One region of the Enterobacter bugandensis genome, then DNA from elsewhere that is predicted to be linked to it. Evidence: predicted binding sites of a transcription regulator. Region 1 holds the regulator's gene; each other region holds the start of a gene.
What was found. The regulator sigma-54, encoded in region 1, starts transcription at its own class of promoters, with help from an activator protein. The targets are predictions, from matches to a motif close to GTTGGCACANNTTTCGCTNT.
Positions count from the first base shown of each region.

Region 1 (5,300 bases):
GTCAGGTAGCTACGATTGTTTGTCTCCAGCATAGGTAACCATAGCTCAAGGTAGCTTCGCGTCTGGTAGATAAAATTGTGAACTTCTGTGTGTCGGTCGAGGAACGCCGCCACGGGCTTATCCAGACCGGTCATTGGACGCAGTTTAGGATCCCAGTGCGGGTTCGGCAGGAAGCGCACGTCGAAAACATAGTCCGCATCAATCGGAATACCGTGCTTAAAGCCGAAGGATTCGAACACCATCGTCAGCTCGCGCTCGCGTTTGCCCAGCAGCCGGGTTCGCAGCATTTCCGCCAGCTCGTGAACGGACATCTCTGAGGTGTCGACAATCAGATCGGCACGAGAGCGCAGCGGCTCAAGCAGATCGCTCTCTTCGTCGATGGCGCTCTCCAGCGAGAGATTCTTGCTGGAAAGCGGATGCAGACGACGGGTGTCGCTGTAGCGGCGGATCAGGGTATTGCGGTCGGCGTCAAGGAACAGCAGCTGAGGCGAGAACGCGTCAGGCAGGTTACTCATTGCCTGTTCGAAGATCTCTGGCGATTCCGGCATGTTACGAACGTCGATACTGACGGCGGCGGAGGTTTGTCTCTCCGCTAACGTGCGTGCCAAATCGGGCAATAACACGACCGGCAGGTTATCGACGCAGTAAAAACCCATGTCTTCCAGCGCGCGCAGAGCAACGGATTTCCCCGACCCTGAACGACCGCTGACAATCATCAGCACCATGTTCCGTTTCTCCTCAGGACAACAGATGTGAAGGCCATCACCTGGTTATGCGTCATCCTGATTGCCTTCTGCTTCAGTGATAATTTGATAAAGCTCTTCATCACTTTGGGCTGAGCGCAGTCGACGGCAGATGGTTTTATCCGCCAGACGTTTAGCAACCAGCGAAAGCGTATGCAGGTGGGTCTTGGTCTGGTCGGCAGGCACCAACAGCGCGAAGAGGAGATCGACGGGCTGGTTATCAATGGCGTCAAAAGCGATTGGCGTTTCCAGCTGCACAAACACACCGACGGCACGCAGGGTGTCCTCTTCCAGCTTGCCGTGCGGGATCGCGATGCCGTTGCCGATACCGGTACTGCCCATCTTTTCACGGGTCAGAATGGCTTCGAACACCACCTGCGGCGGCAGGCCCAGCTGTTTTGCAGCCAATTCACTGATGATCTCCAGCGCACGTTTTTTGCTCTGGCAGTGAACGGCACTGCGGGTACATTCCTGGTTAAGGACATTGCTCAGTTGAAGAGCGGAATCGTTGTTCATCATAATTTCACCTAAGCGCTAACTGTACAAATGGCCCGTTGTGTTTCACAACAGGCCGTCCTGCACCCGTTAACTGCCCGGACAATTAGTGTTGTTTCAGTTTATCTTTATGTTTATTGAGCTGTCGCGCAAGCTTGTCAATCAAGCCGTCGATAGCCGCGTACATGTCTTGCCCTTCCGCACTGGCATGGAGTTCACCCCCGTTTACATGCAGGGTTGCATCCGAGATATGAGTCACTTTCTCCACTTTTAACACAACGTAGACCTGATTGATCCTTTCGAAATACTGCTCGAGTTTCGCGAACTTAGCGTTCACGAAGTCACGTAAAGCCTCAGTAATCTCGACGTTATGTCCTGTGATATTGAGCTGCATAGTGTCTTCCTTATCGGTTGTGTCAGACCAGCTGTTTACGCTGGTTAGACGGCGGAATGGATAAAGACTCTCGATACTTCGCAACAGTACGACGTGCCACCATAATACCCTGATCGGACAGCATGGTGGTCAACTTACTGTCACTTAGTGGCTTCGCGGGATTCTCCGCGGCGATCAACTTCTTCACCAGGGCGCGAATCGCCGTTGAGGAGGCTTCGCCGCCACCCTCGGTGTTCACGTGGCTGGAGAAGAAATACTTAAGCTCAAAAATACCGCGCGGACTGTGCAGATACTTCTGCGTAGTAACGCGGGAAATAGTGGATTCATGCATCTCGACGGCCTGGGCGATATCCGCCAGCACCATCGGTTTCATATACTCTTCGCCCTGCTCAAAGAAGGCCTGCTGCTGTTCGACGATGCAGCGGCTCACGCGAAGCAGGGTATCATTCCGGCTCTCAAGGCTCTTGATCAACCATCGCGCTTCCTGAAGATTGCTGCGAATATATTGATTGTCGGAGTCGTTGCGCGCGCTGGTACACATGGAGGCGTACTGCTGGTTGATTTGCAGGCGAGGGATGCTATCAGAGTTCAGTTCAACGACCCAGCGGTCATTGTGTTTTCTGACCAGCACGTCCGGGATAACGTACTCGGGTTCGCTGGTCTGGATCGACTGACCGGGACGCGGATCGAGGGACTGAATCAGATTTACCGCCTCTTTCAGCACCTCTTCCTTCAGGCGCGTGACGCGCATCAGGGTGCGGAAATCGTGGTTAGCCAGAAGATCCAGATGATCGCTGATGATTAAGCGTGCCTCGTCGAGCCACGGCGTCTCTTTGCTGAACTGAGAAAGCTGGATCAGCAGACAGTCGCGCAGGTCCTTCGCGGCCACCCCGACCGGATCGAAGCGCTGAATGCGTTTCAGTACCGCTTCAATCTCCTCAATCTCAATCTCTTCATCGCCCATGCTTTCCAGAATGTCGTCCAGCGTGACGGTCAAATAACCGGTGTCATCAACGGCGTCGACAATCGACGTGGCAATAGCGCGGTCGGTATCGGAGAAGGGGGTAAGCTCTACCTGCCACATCAGGTAATCCTGCAGCGACTGGGTGGTTTCGCCCTGGTAGACCGGTAGCTCGTCGTCCTGGTAGTCTGCACGCGTGCCGGAAGGGGTCCCGGCGGTATAGATTTCATCCCAGCTGGCATCCAGCGGAAGCTCGTCCGGCATCTCTTTTTGTTCGAGTGCATCCGCGGTGTCGAGCGCTTCTGTGTCCTGTGACTGCTGGGTATCTACCTCGTCATGAAGATCGGCTTGCTCCAGCAGGGGATTGCTGTCCAGCGCCTGCTGGAGCTCCTGCTGGAGTTCTAAGGTGGACAGTTGCAACAGACGAATTGCCTGCTGTAACTGCGGCGTCATCGCCAGCTGTTGGCTGAGCCTTAATTGCAAACCTTGCTTCATGTTCAGAGCATTTTTCTCCGGTTCGGCGTTACGTTACCTCTACCCTATCAGAGTCTGAAGTCTTCCCCAAGATAGACGCGCTTAACATGATCGTCTTCGAGGATCTGCTGCGGCGTACCGTGAGCGATCAGATTGCCCTGGCTCACGATATACGCGCGTTCACATACCGCCAGCGTTTCACGAACGTTGTGGTCGGTGATCAGCACGCCAAGTCCGCTGTCACGCAGATGCTCGATAATGCGTTTAATGTCGATAACGGAGATCGGGTCAACGCCCGCAAACGGTTCATCCAGAAGGATAAACTTCGGATTGGCGGCCAGCGCGCGCGCAATCTCAACACGACGGCGTTCCCCCCCGGACAAGGCCTGGCCCAGGCTGTCGCGCAGGTGTTCGATATGAAACTCTTCCATCAGCTCGTTGGCGCGATCCTGACGCTGTTCGTTGGTCAGGTCGTCGCGAATTTGCAGGACTGCCATCAGGTTATCAAAGACGCTCAGACGACGGAAAATAGAGGCTTCCTGCGGCAGATAGCCGATGCCACGGCGCGCGCGCGCGTGCAGCGGCAGCAGGCTGATATCTTCATCGTCAATAATAATGTTGCCGGCATCGCGCGGCACAATACCCACCACCATGTAGAAGGTGGTGGTTTTACCCGCACCGTTCGGGCCAAGCAGGCCCACAATTTCGCCGGAGTTGACGGTCAGACTGACATCTTCTACGACACGGCGGCCCTTATAGGCCTTCGCGAGATTTTTTGCAGTTAATGTTGCCATAGCGAATTAGTTACTCTTCTTCTGTGCCGGGGCCTGGCCCTTGCCTTTGTCCTGCAGCTGCGACGGAACCAGCACAGTGGTTACGCGTTTGCCTTTCTCGCTGGAGGCCTGCATTTTTTGCTCTTTCACCAGATAGGTAATCTGGTCACCGGTAATATTGCTGTCCAGCTGTTCCAGATACGCGTTTCCGGTCAGGATGACCAGGTCCTTCGCCAACTCATAGTGCATATGCGAGGCGTGGCCCTTCACCGGCTTGCCGTTGTCCTGCATCTGGTAGAAGGTGGCCGGGTTGCCGTAACCATCAATGATCTCTTTGCCCTGCTCGCCGCCCGGACGGGTAACGACCACTTTATCGGCGTTAATTTTGATGGTCCCCTGAGTCATGACGACGTTACCCGTGAAGGTGACGACGTTACCCTGCATATCGAGAGACTGAGTGTCGGACTCGATATGGATCGGCTGGTCGGTATCGCCCGTTACAGCAAGCGCGGGGAGACTGGCCGCCAGCATCGCGCTGGCGATAATTACTTTAAGGCTGAGTTTGTTTGTTTTGAATTTCATAGGAGGTTCTAACCTTTTCAATCAGCTCGGCGTTCTTGCTGCGTAAGTTCCCGCGCATTCTTAAACCGCTGGAATTAAATGTTGTGCCATACAGTGTGACCAGATCCTGCGACGTCACGTCCTGGGTTACCAGGTTGATCTGGGCATTATCCGTCGTAATTTTTCGCAGTTGCGAGTCAGCGGTCAGGGCGTTGACTTCAACGTGGCCATACAGATAAAGCATACGGTCATTTGTCAGTTTGGCCCGATCTGACTTAATTGACCACGTCGGCACTTTGTCTTTATCGAAAGTGGTCATGACAGGTTGGGTAAACCACGAAACGCCGTCATCGGAAAAGTATTCAACGTGCTGGGCAATCAGGCGATAATTCAGCGCTCCTTCCGGGCTATAGACCACGGTGTCGCTGTGATCGCTTTTATAGGTTGGATCGTTATTGTTGACGACTTCCGTTTGCGTATCGTCGCGATCGGCAAGGTTCACGCCAATCAATACCAGTGCGACAAGCGAAAGCAGAATGATAACCCAACGTCTGGTTTTACTCATATCGATTGCCCTTTGGCTTCATCAAGCTTGCCCTGCGCCAGCAGAAGCAGATCGCAGACTTCACGGACGGCACCCCGGCCACCGTTGATGTGGGTAACGTAGTCAGCGCGCGGGATTAACAGCGGATGAGCATCAGCAACCGCGATGCTGAGACCGACTTCAGCCATCACCGGCCAGTCAATCAGGTCGTCCCCGACGTAGGCCACGTTTTCCGGTGCGATAGCCAGTTTACCCAGTAAATCATTGAACGCTGCCATCTTATCGGATTGACCCTGGTAAAGATGGGTAATGCCTAAGGTTTCACAGCGGTCTTCTACCAGTTTAGCTTTTCGTC
Region 1 covers NZ_LT992502.1:4,168,855-4,174,154, reverse strand. Annotated here, with positions in the region: gene rapZ (RNase adapter RapZ) at 1-725, opposite strand, end outside; gene ptsN (PTS IIA-like nitrogen regulatory protein PtsN) at 771-1,262, opposite strand; gene hpf (ribosome hibernation promoting factor) at 1,345-1,632, opposite strand; gene rpoN (RNA polymerase factor sigma-54) at 1,655-3,088, opposite strand; gene lptB (LPS export ABC transporter ATP-binding protein) at 3,136-3,861, opposite strand; gene lptA (lipopolysaccharide ABC transporter substrate-binding protein LptA) at 3,868-4,422, opposite strand; gene lptC (LPS export ABC transporter periplasmic protein LptC) at 4,391-4,966, opposite strand; gene kdsC (3-deoxy-manno-octulosonate-8-phosphatase KdsC) at 4,963-5,300, opposite strand, start outside.

Region 2 (5,300 bases), 440 kb from region 1:
GTAATGACCATCGACGGCTCGTGTTCGTAGCCGCAGGCCCACGCCGCGCCGCGCGAGCGGGAGGCGAGACGGTCGCGTCTGAAGAACAGCATCAGCACGAACGGCAGGAGCGGCCCGGCGATCAGCAGCAGCGCCATCATCGGCTGGGAGACAACGGTATGCGCCGTCGCCAGCGGCAGCGGAATGGCGTGGCCCAGCAGCGGCAGCAGCCACGGCGCGGCAACCCCGCCCGCAATGCAGCACAGCGCCAGCGCGACCACGCTGGTGGCCATCAATACCGGGGCGCAGCAGGCGTTCTCCGCTTCACGGGTGCGCGGCGCGCCGAGGAAGGTGACGCCGTAGACTTTCGCCATGCACATCACCGCCAGCGCCCCGGTAATCGCCAGGCCCACCGCCAGCAGCGGGCCGAGCAGCCGCGCGATAAACGCGTCGCTCTGGCCGAGCGCGAAGAAGGACTGATAGATCACCCACTCCCCGGCAAAGCCGTTCAGCGGCGGCAGCGCGGCCATCGCCATCAGCCCCACCAGCATGGCGAGTGAAATCATCGGCATCTTTTTGCCAATCCCACCGAGCTTTTCGATATCGCGATGGCCGGTGCGGAACCAGACGCTGCCCGCGCCGAGGAACAGAGTGGTTTTAAACAGGCTATGGTTGACGAGGTGATACAGACCGCCGATAAACCCGGCGGCAATCAGCGCCGGTTGGTTGAGCGCCAGCCCGGTGACGCCCGCGCCCATGCCGAGCAGGATGATGCCGATGTTTTCCAGGGTGTGATAGGCCAGCAGACGCTGGATGTTGTGCTCCATCAGGGCGTACAGGCCGCCGACAAAGGCGGTGATCATCCCCGCAATCAGCAGCGCTACCCCCCACCACAGCGGCGGCTGACCGCCCGTCAGGGTAATCGTCAGGATACCGAACAGACCGACCTTCATTACCACCGTCGAAAACAGCGCGGCGGCGGGCGCAGAGGCATTCGCGTGCGCCTGCGGGACCCAACCGTGCAGCGGGATAATCCCGGCCAGCAGGCCAAAGCCGACTGTGCCCAGCAGCCAGACGTCGTTCCCCAGCGGCTGGCCGTTAAGCGCGGCAAAGTCCAGGGTGCCGAAACGCTGCCACACCAGCCAGCAGGCCAGCGCCAGCAGCAGCGTGCCGAGGCGTCCGAGCGCAAACCATAGCTTGCTGGAGGCGCTGCAGCCGGTCAGGAACACGCCACACAGCGCCATGATCTCCGCCATCACCACCAGCGCGCCGAGGTTGCTGGCGATAACCGTGCAGACCGCGGCGGCCATCAGCAGATTGACCAGCAGGCCGTTGGCTTTGGTCTGCTGATGGCGGTGCCAGTCGATATTGAACAGGCTGATAAACAGCCCGCACAGGCCAAAGGTCACCAGCCAGATGGCGTTCAGCGGCGTAATCGCCACGGTATGGCGAATCAGCGGCATGAGTGTTTCCACTGATTGTCCGCCGAGCAGGACGACACCGCCCGCCGCCAGCGTCATCAGGCTGCCGACCGCCCCGCCGATACCGGCTATCCAGCCGCTCAGGGTTTTATGGAAAGAGAACACCAGCGCCAGCGCGGCGGCAGCGGCAAAGTACGCCACGGCGCTGTTAATCATAAATATCGCGTTCATTTCGCCCCCTCGTTAAGCGCCTGCAGAAGCGAAAGATCGCCGACGTCGGTATTAATGGTCAGCTCGCGCTTGCGCCTGCTGGTGCGGGCGATATCGCGGATGTTAACCAGGATCAGCGCTTTGGTCGGGCAGGTCCGCACGCAGGCCGGGCCCTGTTCGTCAAAGCTGCACAGGTCGCACTTCACCGCAATAGCGCGGATGCCGGGCACCCAGTCCAGCAGCGTGCTCACGCGTGCCGGAGCCGGTGGCGCAGGCGGCGCTTTCGGGGTATTGGCGTTCGCCGGGATATGCAGCGGGCGGCTGCCGGAGAATTCAATGGCACCGAACGGGCAGGCGATGCCGCACAGCTTGCAGCTCACGCACAGGCTTTCGTTCAGCTGGACCGCGCCATCGACGCGGGTGATGGCATTGACGGGACAGACGCCCGCGCACGGGGCATCTTCACAGTGGTGGCAGAGCTGCGGGGCAGACTCTTTCTCATTACGCATGACGCGCAGGCGCGGCATGGACTGCAGCCCGTGCAGGCGGTGCGTTTCCGAACACGCCGCCTCACAGGTCCGACAGCCAATACAGACCGTCGAGTCAGCAATTACAAAACGGTTCACCGGGCAATCCTCTGGTGATAGTCATTTTTGACGACGAAAAACTGTCTCATCGACACTTTTCGACATTCGGTTATCAGGCAAGATTTGCGGGGGCCTTTCCCACGACGAGCTGTTTGAGGTCTACCGGCAAGTCGTGCTCAACCGCGGCGTAGAGACCGTTGTAAACCGGCGCGATTTTCTCCAGATAGTGCTCAAGCACCTGCTGGCGATCGCGGTTGCTGACGTAGCCGTCGACCATGCCGTCGGCCATCAGCTGCGCCTGCGCAATACGTTGTTTTTCACCCTCTTTATTCTCAACGTAGTACTCGATGGTGTGGCTGTTAAAGCTGTCTGCCAAGGTCACAAAGACCGTGAAATGACCGAACAGGACAAAGCGCATATCCCCCTGCGCCGCACAGCTCATTGCATGATGCAGTCGGGCTTTTGACAGAGTGATCCCCTGCACCAGAGAGTTACAGTAGAGGTGCCACTGATCCTGAAGCTGCTGGTGGCGCTGCGCGATGTAATCCGCTTTTTCGCTAATTTCCCAAATAGTCATAGAAGGTATCCGGTTAATGGAGATAGCGGCTGTTAAGCAGATTCCGTGCCAGTTTTTAATTTGTTGATTTGAATGATTTTTATCAAAAAAGACACTGTCAATGCCGCCGTGTCGACGTGTCATTTCGACAGCGCTGACATCGTCACGCCGTAACGCAAATCAAGCTGGCACCGTTATTGCATTTACTGGCGCAAATCATTGAGGAGGCGTCATGCACGAAATCACCCTCTGCCAGCGGGCTCTGGAACTTATCGAACAGCAGGCTGTGCAGAACCACGCGAAGCGCGTCACCGGCGTCTGGCTGAAGGTCGGCGCCTTTTCCTGCGTCGAGAGCAGCGCCCTCACCTTCTGTTTTGAACTGGTGTGCCGCGGCACGCTGGCGGAAGGCTGCGCGCTGCATATTGAAGAGCAGCAGGCAGAGTGCTGGTGCGAGCAGTGTCAGCAGTACGTCACCCTGCTCTCATCAAAGGTTCAGCGCTGCCCGCAGTGTCAGAGCACGGGTCTTCGCATCGTGGCGGATGACGGTATGCAGATCCAACGCCTCGAAATCGAGAAGGAGTAATGTATGTGTAGCACCTGCGGTTGCGCCGAAGGCAACCTGTATATAGAAGGGGATGAACACCGTCCCCACTCCGCGTTTCGCTCCGCGCCCTTTTCCCCTGCCCCGCGTCCTGCGGCGGCCCTGACCGGCATCACCTTTGCGCCGCAGCGCTCCGACACGGGCGACCTACATTACGGCCACGGCGAAGCGGGCACCCACGCACCGGGCATGAGCCAGCGCCAGATGCTGGAGGTGGAGATCGACGTGCTGGACAAAAATAACCAGATCGCCGCCCGCAACCGCGCCCGCTTTGCGGCCCGTCAACAGCTGGTGCTCAACCTGGTCTCCAGCCCCGGCTCCGGTAAAACCACCCTGCTGACCGAAACCCTCAAACGGCTGAACGAACGCGTCTCCTGCGCGGTTATCGAAGGCGATCAGCAAACCGTTAACGACGCGGCGCGCATCCGCGAAACCGGGACGCCCGCCATCCAGGTTAACACCGGCAAGGGCTGCCACCTGGATGCGCAGATGATTGCCGACGCCGCCCCTCGCCTGCCGCTGGCGGATAACGGCATCCTGTTTATCGAAAACGTCGGTAACCTGGTATGCCCGGCAAGCTTCGACCTCGGCGAACGGCATAAAGTGGCGGTGCTCTCCGTGACCGAAGGGGAGGACAAGCCGCTGAAGTACCCGCACATGTTCGCCGCCGCCTCCCTCATGCTGCTGAACAAAGTTGACCTGCTGCCGTACCTGAACTTCGACGTGGATAAGTGCCTTGCCTATGCCCGCGAGGTGAACCCGGACATTCACATCCTGCTGGTTTCCGCCACGCGCGGCGACGGCATGGACGCCTGGCTGGACTGGCTGGAGAGCGAACGATGTGCATAGGCGTACCGGGACAAATCCATTCCCTCGACGGCAATCAGGCCAAAGTGGAGGTTTGCGGCATCCTGCGCGACGTCGACCTGACGCTGGTGGGCAGCACCGATGAGACGGGCGCGTCGCGCCTCGGCCAGTGGGTGCTGGTCCACGTGGGGTTTGCGATGAGTGTGATTAACGAAGCGGAAGCCCGCGACACGCTGGACGCGCTGCAAAACATGTTTGACGTGGAGCCGGACGTGGGCGCGCTCCTGTACGGCGAGGAGTGCTAGCCTATGCGTTACGTTGATGAATACCGCGCGCCAGAACAGGTGATGCAGCTTCTCGGACATCTGAAAACGCGCGCGGCGCTGGTGGACTACACGAACGAAAGGCCGCTGCGGATCATGGAGGTGTGCGGCGGGCACACGCACGCCATCTTCAAGTTTGGCCTCGACCAGCTGCTGCCGGAGAACATTGAGTTTATTCACGGCCCCGGCTGCCCGGTGTGCGTTTTGCCGATGGGGCGTATCGACAGCTGCATCGAAATTGCCGGCCAGCCCGACGTCATTTTCTGCACCTTTGGCGACGCGATGCGCGTGCCGGGGAAAAACGGCTCGCTGCTGCAGGCGAAGGCGCGCGGCGCGGACGTGCGGATCGTTTACTCACCGATGGATGCCCTGACGCTGGCAGAGGCTAACCCTGAGCGCAAGGTCGTCTTTTTCGGGCTGGGTTTTGAAACCACCATGCCCGCTACGGCCATCACGCTGCAGCAGGCGAAAGCGCGCAACGTCACTAACTTTTTCTTTTTCTGCCAGCATATTACGCTCATTCCCACGCTGCGCAGCCTGCTCGAAGAGCCAGACAACGGCATCGACGCGTTTCTGGCGCCGGGCCACGTCAGCATGGTGATTGGCACAGACGCCTACGGTTTTATCGCTGATCAGCACAATCGTCCGTTAGTGGTGGCTGGTTTCGAACCGCTTGATCTACTGCAAGGCGTAGCCATGCTGGTTGAGCAGAAAATAGCGTCCCTGAGCGCGGTCGAAAACCAGTACCGCCGCGTGGTGCCCGATGCGGGAAATGAACGGGCACAGCAGGCGATAGCCGACGTGTTTAGCGTTGAG
Region 2 covers NZ_LT992502.1:3,728,589-3,733,888, forward strand. Annotated here, with positions in the region: gene hycC (formate hydrogenlyase subunit 3) at 1-1,631, opposite strand, end outside; gene DG357_RS17980 (4Fe-4S dicluster domain-containing protein) at 1,628-2,236, opposite strand; gene hycA (formate hydrogenlyase regulator HycA) at 2,310-2,774, opposite strand; gene hypA (hydrogenase maturation nickel metallochaperone HypA) at 2,986-3,336, shown strand; gene hypB (hydrogenase nickel incorporation protein HypB) at 3,340-4,203, shown strand; gene DG357_RS18005 (HypC/HybG/HupF family hydrogenase formation chaperone) at 4,194-4,466, shown strand; gene hypD (hydrogenase formation protein HypD) at 4,470-5,300, shown strand, end outside.
Region 2: hypA (hydrogenase maturation nickel metallochaperone HypA) is a predicted target of sigma-54. The motif match lies at 2,938-2,957, and genes of this name have one in related genera.

Region 3 (5,300 bases), 480 kb from region 1:
CTATCCCTCGTTGCATAAACGTCACCTTTATTTTTTAATCGGCAGGAAAACCGAAAACTCGGTATGTCCCGGCCAACTGGTAAATTCAATTTTTCCGGAGTGCTGATCGATCAAGCTGCGGGCGATAGATAAGCCCAGTCCCGTACCGCCTTCGCGCCCGCTTACCATTGGGTAGAACAGGGTGTCCTGCAGATGAGAAGGAATGCCAGGCCCGTTATCCTCAACGTCGATGCGTGCCGCCAGACGATAGCGCACGCCGTGCAGCGTAAGCTGGAAGGCGGTGCGGGTGCGTAAAATAATCTCGCCGCCTTCCGGCCCCAGCGCCTGCAGGGCATTGCGCACAATATTCAGCAGAACCTGCTCAATCTGGTCCGGGTCATGCGCCAGTTCCGGCAGGCTTGGGTCGTAATCACGCACCAGCGTGACGTTCTCCGGCAGCTCCATGGAGACGAGCTTCACCACCCGTTCAGCGACTTTATGAATGCTTTCTGAAACGTGCATACCCGGCTGCTGCGGCCCGAGCAGGCGATCGACCAGGTTACGCAGGCGGTCCGCCTGCTCAATGATGACGTTGGTGTACTCCGCCAGCGCAGGGTCGGGCAGGGCCTTGGTCAGAAGCTGCGCCGCGCCGCGTAACCCACCCAGCGGGTTTTTGATTTCATGCGCGAGACCGCGCACCAGGTCACGGGCGGCAATTTGCTGCGCGTGCTGAAGCTGCTCCTGGCTCAGGCGACGCTGATTATCCATCGGCGCCATTTCCAGCAGGATCAGTCCTTCCGGCAAACGTTGCGCGGTAAGGGAAAGAATATGTGAGCGCCCGTCGATCACCAGCGTGACTTCGTTATCGGTGAACCCCTGACCGGCCTGCAAACTTTCCTGCATCAGGCCAATATTCAGCGAGAAATAGCTCAACAATTCAGGAAGCGGGGTGCCAAACAGTTTGCGTGAACTCTGGGCGAGCAGCTGTTGAGCCGCCGGGTTGGCATAGTGGACGGCCAGCTCGTCGTCGACCAGCAGGATGCTGTTAATCAAAGAATTGAGGATCTGCCCAGCATCGGGCAGCGTGCCAGTTGCCATTCAGCAGTCTCCTGGAGTCGTTGCACTGTTTTAGTGCAGTATAGCGGTTTCGGCGTAAAAAGCGCGAGAGATCAGGTTGTTGGTGGAGAAAAAAGCCCATCCGGAGATGGGCTAAAAGTTTCCACGGCAACTACCCCCGGCGCTTTTGACGCCGGGTAAAACAACTAAATTAAACGCTGTAGTACAGTTCGAACTCAACCGGATGCGGAGTCATACGCACGCGGTCGTTCTCTTCAGTACGCAGGGCGATGTAAGCATCGATAGCGTCGTCAGTGAATACGCCACCCGCAGTCAGGAACTCGCGGTCTGCATCCAGCGCCTGCAGGGCTTCTTCCAGAGAGCCAGCAACCTGTGGGATCTCTTTCGCTTCTTCTGGCGGCAGGTCGTACAGGTTTTTGTCCATCGCTTCGCCTGGGTGGATCTTGTTCTTGATACCGTCCAGACCGGCCATCAGCAGCGCAGCGAAGCACAGGTATGGGTTAGCCGCTGGGTCCGGGAAGCGCACTTCGATACGACGCGCTTTTGGCGACGCCACCACCGGGATACGGATGGAAGCAGAACGGTTACGCGCAGAGTAGGCCAGCATAACTGGCGCTTCGTAGCCCGGGACCAGACGCTTGTAGGAGTTAGTGGTTGGGTTCGCCAGGGCGTTGATCGCTTTAGCGTGTTTGATAACACCACCGATGTAATACAGCGCCTGCTCGGACAGACCGGCATATTTGTCGCCAGAGAACAGGTTGGTACCGTTCTTGGACAGAGACATGTGGCAGTGCATACCGGAACCGTTGTCGCCAAACATTGGTTTTGGCATGAAGGTCGCGGTTTTACCGAAACGGTGCGCAACGTTGTGCACAACGTATTTGTAGATCTGAATTTCGTCCGCTTTTTTGGTCATGGTGTTGAAGCGGGTTGCCACTTCGTTCTGACCCGCAGTCGCCACTTCGTGGTGGTGCGCTTCAACAACCAGGCCCATCTCTTCCATCACCAGACACATGGTGGAACGAATGTCCTGCGCAGAGTCGACCGGAGGAACCGGGAAGTAACCGCCTTTCACACCAGGACGGTGACCTTTGTTACCACCTTCGTATTTGGTGGAAGAGTTCCATGCGCCTTCGATGTCGTCGATAGCCACGTGGGAGCCAGAAATAGAGGCACCGAAGCGGATGTCGTCGAACAGGAAGAACTCTGGCTCTGGCCCGAACAGAACGGTGTCCGCGATGCCGGTAGAACGCAGGTACTCTTCAGCGCGTTTTGCGATAGAACGTGGGTCGCGGTCGTAGCCCTGCAGCGTGCCGGGCTCGAGGATGTCGCAGCGGATGATCAGGGTTGGTTCTTCGAAGAACGGATCAATGACCGCAGTGGTTGCGTCTGGCATCAGAACCATGTCGGATTCGTTAATGCCTTTCCAGCCACCAATGGAGGAGCCGTCAAACATTTTGCCTTCTTCAAAGAATTCGGCGTTCACCTGATGAGCAGGGATTGTGACGTGCTGTTCTTTACCTTTGGTATCGGTGAAGCGCAGATCAACAAACTTCACTTCATGTTCGTTCAGCATCGTCAAAACGTGTTCAGCGGACATACTTAACTCTCCAGATTGGTCATTGTCGTCGTGGTAACGAGGTCTTCAATTTCTGTTGGTACTGGCTGTTGCCATGTATTTTTTATAAAGCGAAATCTGTGCCAACTTTTAAAACACCCCAAAAAGGCGTTATCATGCGCACCATAGTGCAAAAGGGCTGCACCATGATGGATTTGTTGCACCAGTATAGTGCTTCAATGTGAACATTAAGCACCATATTGGTGCAATTTACGTTAAAGTGCCCTTTTACCGCTCCGTGAAAGCGATCACAAAGCATCTCTGCAATACTTGTTTGCGGGGGATGTTTGTGATCCTGTTTTGTAGTGCGATTAATCCGTGTACAATAACGCGCTATTTCTAAATGCCTGAGGCAAAGTTGTGATCGAAAATTTGCGTAACATCGCCATCATCGCGCACGTTGACCATGGTAAAACTACCCTGGTTGATAAGCTGCTGCAGCAATCCGGTACGTTTGATGCGCGTGCCGAAACCCAAGAACGCGTGATGGACTCCAACGATTTGGAGAAAGAGCGTGGGATTACCATCCTCGCGAAAAACACCGCGATTAAATGGAATGACTACCGTATCAACATCGTTGATACCCCAGGGCACGCCGACTTCGGTGGTGAAGTTGAACGTGTAATGTCCATGGTAGACTCCGTTCTGCTGGTCGTTGACGCAATGGATGGCCCAATGCCACAGACGCGCTTCGTGACCAAAAAAGCTTTTGCCCATGGTCTGAAGCCAATCGTTGTTATCAACAAAGTTGACCGCCCTGGCGCGCGTCCTGACTGGGTTGTTGACCAGGTCTTCGACCTGTTCGTTAACCTCGACGCGACCGACGAGCAGCTGGACTTCCCTATCGTTTACGCCTCTGCGTTGAACGGTATCGCAGGTCTGGACCACGAAGACATGGCTGAAGACATGACCCCGCTGTATCAGGCGATTGTTGACCGTGTGCCTGCGCCAAACGTTGACCTGGAAGGCACCCTGCAGATGCAGATCTCCCAGCTCGACTACAACAACTACGTTGGCGTAATCGGCATTGGCCGTATCAAGCGCGGCAAAGTGAAGCCTAACCAGCAGGTCACTATCATCGATAGCGAAGGCAAAACCCGTAACGGTAAAGTCGGTAAAGTCCTGACTCACCTGGGTCTTGAGCGTATCGAGAGCGACATCGCTGAAGCGGGCGACATCATCGCGATCACCGGTCTGGGTGAGCTGAACATCTCCGACACCATCTGCGATCCGCAGAACGTCGAAGCGCTGCCAGCCCTGTCCGTTGATGAACCAACCGTATCCATGTTCTTCAACGTCAACACCTCTCCGTTCTGTGGTAAAGAAGGTAAGTTCGTTACCTCTCGTCAGATCCTTGACCGTCTGAACAAAGAGCTGGTGCACAACGTTGCGCTGCGCGTTGAAGAAACCGAAGACGCTGATGCATTCCGCGTTTCCGGTCGTGGTGAGCTGCACCTGTCTGTTCTGATCGAAAACATGCGTCGTGAAGGTTTCGAGATGGCGGTTTCCCGTCCGAAAGTAATCTTCCGCGAAATCGATGGCCGTAAACAAGAGCCGTTCGAAAACGTAACGCTGGACGTAGAAGAGCAGCACCAGGGTTCTGTGATGCAGGCGCTGGGCGAGCGTAAAGGCGACCTGAAAAACATGAATCCAGACGGCAAAGGCCGCGTACGTCTCGACTACGTGATCCCAAGCCGTGGCCTGATCGGCTTCCGTTCTGAGTTCATGACCATGACCTCCGGTACCGGCCTGCTGTACTCCACCTTCAGCCACTACGACGACGTTCGTCCGGGCGAAGTGGGCCAGCGTAACAACGGCGTACTGATCTCCAACGGTCAGGGTAAAGCGGTTGCGTTTGCGCTGTTCGGTCTGCAGGATCGCGGTAAGCTGTTCCTGGGTCACGGTGCTGAAGTTTACGAAGGCCAGATCATCGGTATTCACAGCCGTTCTAACGACCTGACGGTAAACTGCCTGACCGGTAAGAAGCTGACCAACATGCGTGCGTCCGGTACTGACGAAGCAACGGTTCTGGTTCCACCGATCAAGATGACCCTGGAGCAAGCTCTGGAGTTCATTGATGATGACGAACTGGTAGAAGTGACTCCACAGTCAATTCGTATCCGTAAACGTCACCTGACCGAGAACGATCGTAAACGTGCTATGCGCGGTGCGAAAGAAGACTAATACGGTCAATCCGTAGTAAAAAAAGCCGCTGAGAAATCAGCGGCTTTTTTATTAGAACGAATAACGTAACCCCAGGCGGATCCTGTACTGCTCGCGGTTGTAATCATTCCATCTGTCCAGCCACTGCAGCTCAAGATACGGCAGCCAGTTTCTGTCGATCTTATAGCTGAACTTGTTGGTAATTTCCCAGTGATGGTCTTTGCCATTTTTGCTGTGGTAATCATTTATCCGCTGGAAAAAATGCGGCTCAAAGGTGTAGAAAAACGCATCCGTCACCTTGAAATTCCAGTAGTTGGCAAATTCGTGCGTGTCGTTCTTATCCATCTGCCCGTTATAGTCCGGCGTATCGTAATTGTTATGGTTATAGCGATAGCGGAACGTCAGATTAAACCCGTCCGTGAATTTATAGTTGGTATCTAAATAAACCGCGCCACCCGAACCG
Region 3 covers NZ_LT992502.1:4,644,658-4,649,957, reverse strand. Annotated here, with positions in the region: gene glnG (nitrogen regulation protein NR(I)) at 1-16, opposite strand, end outside; gene glnL (nitrogen regulation protein NR(II)) at 28-1,077, opposite strand; gene glnA (glutamate--ammonia ligase) at 1,247-2,656, opposite strand; gene typA (ribosome-dependent GTPase TypA) at 3,035-4,858, shown strand; gene ompL (porin OmpL) at 4,910-5,300, opposite strand, start outside.
Region 3: glnA (glutamate--ammonia ligase) is a predicted target of sigma-54. The motif match lies at 2,743-2,762, and genes of this name have one in related genera.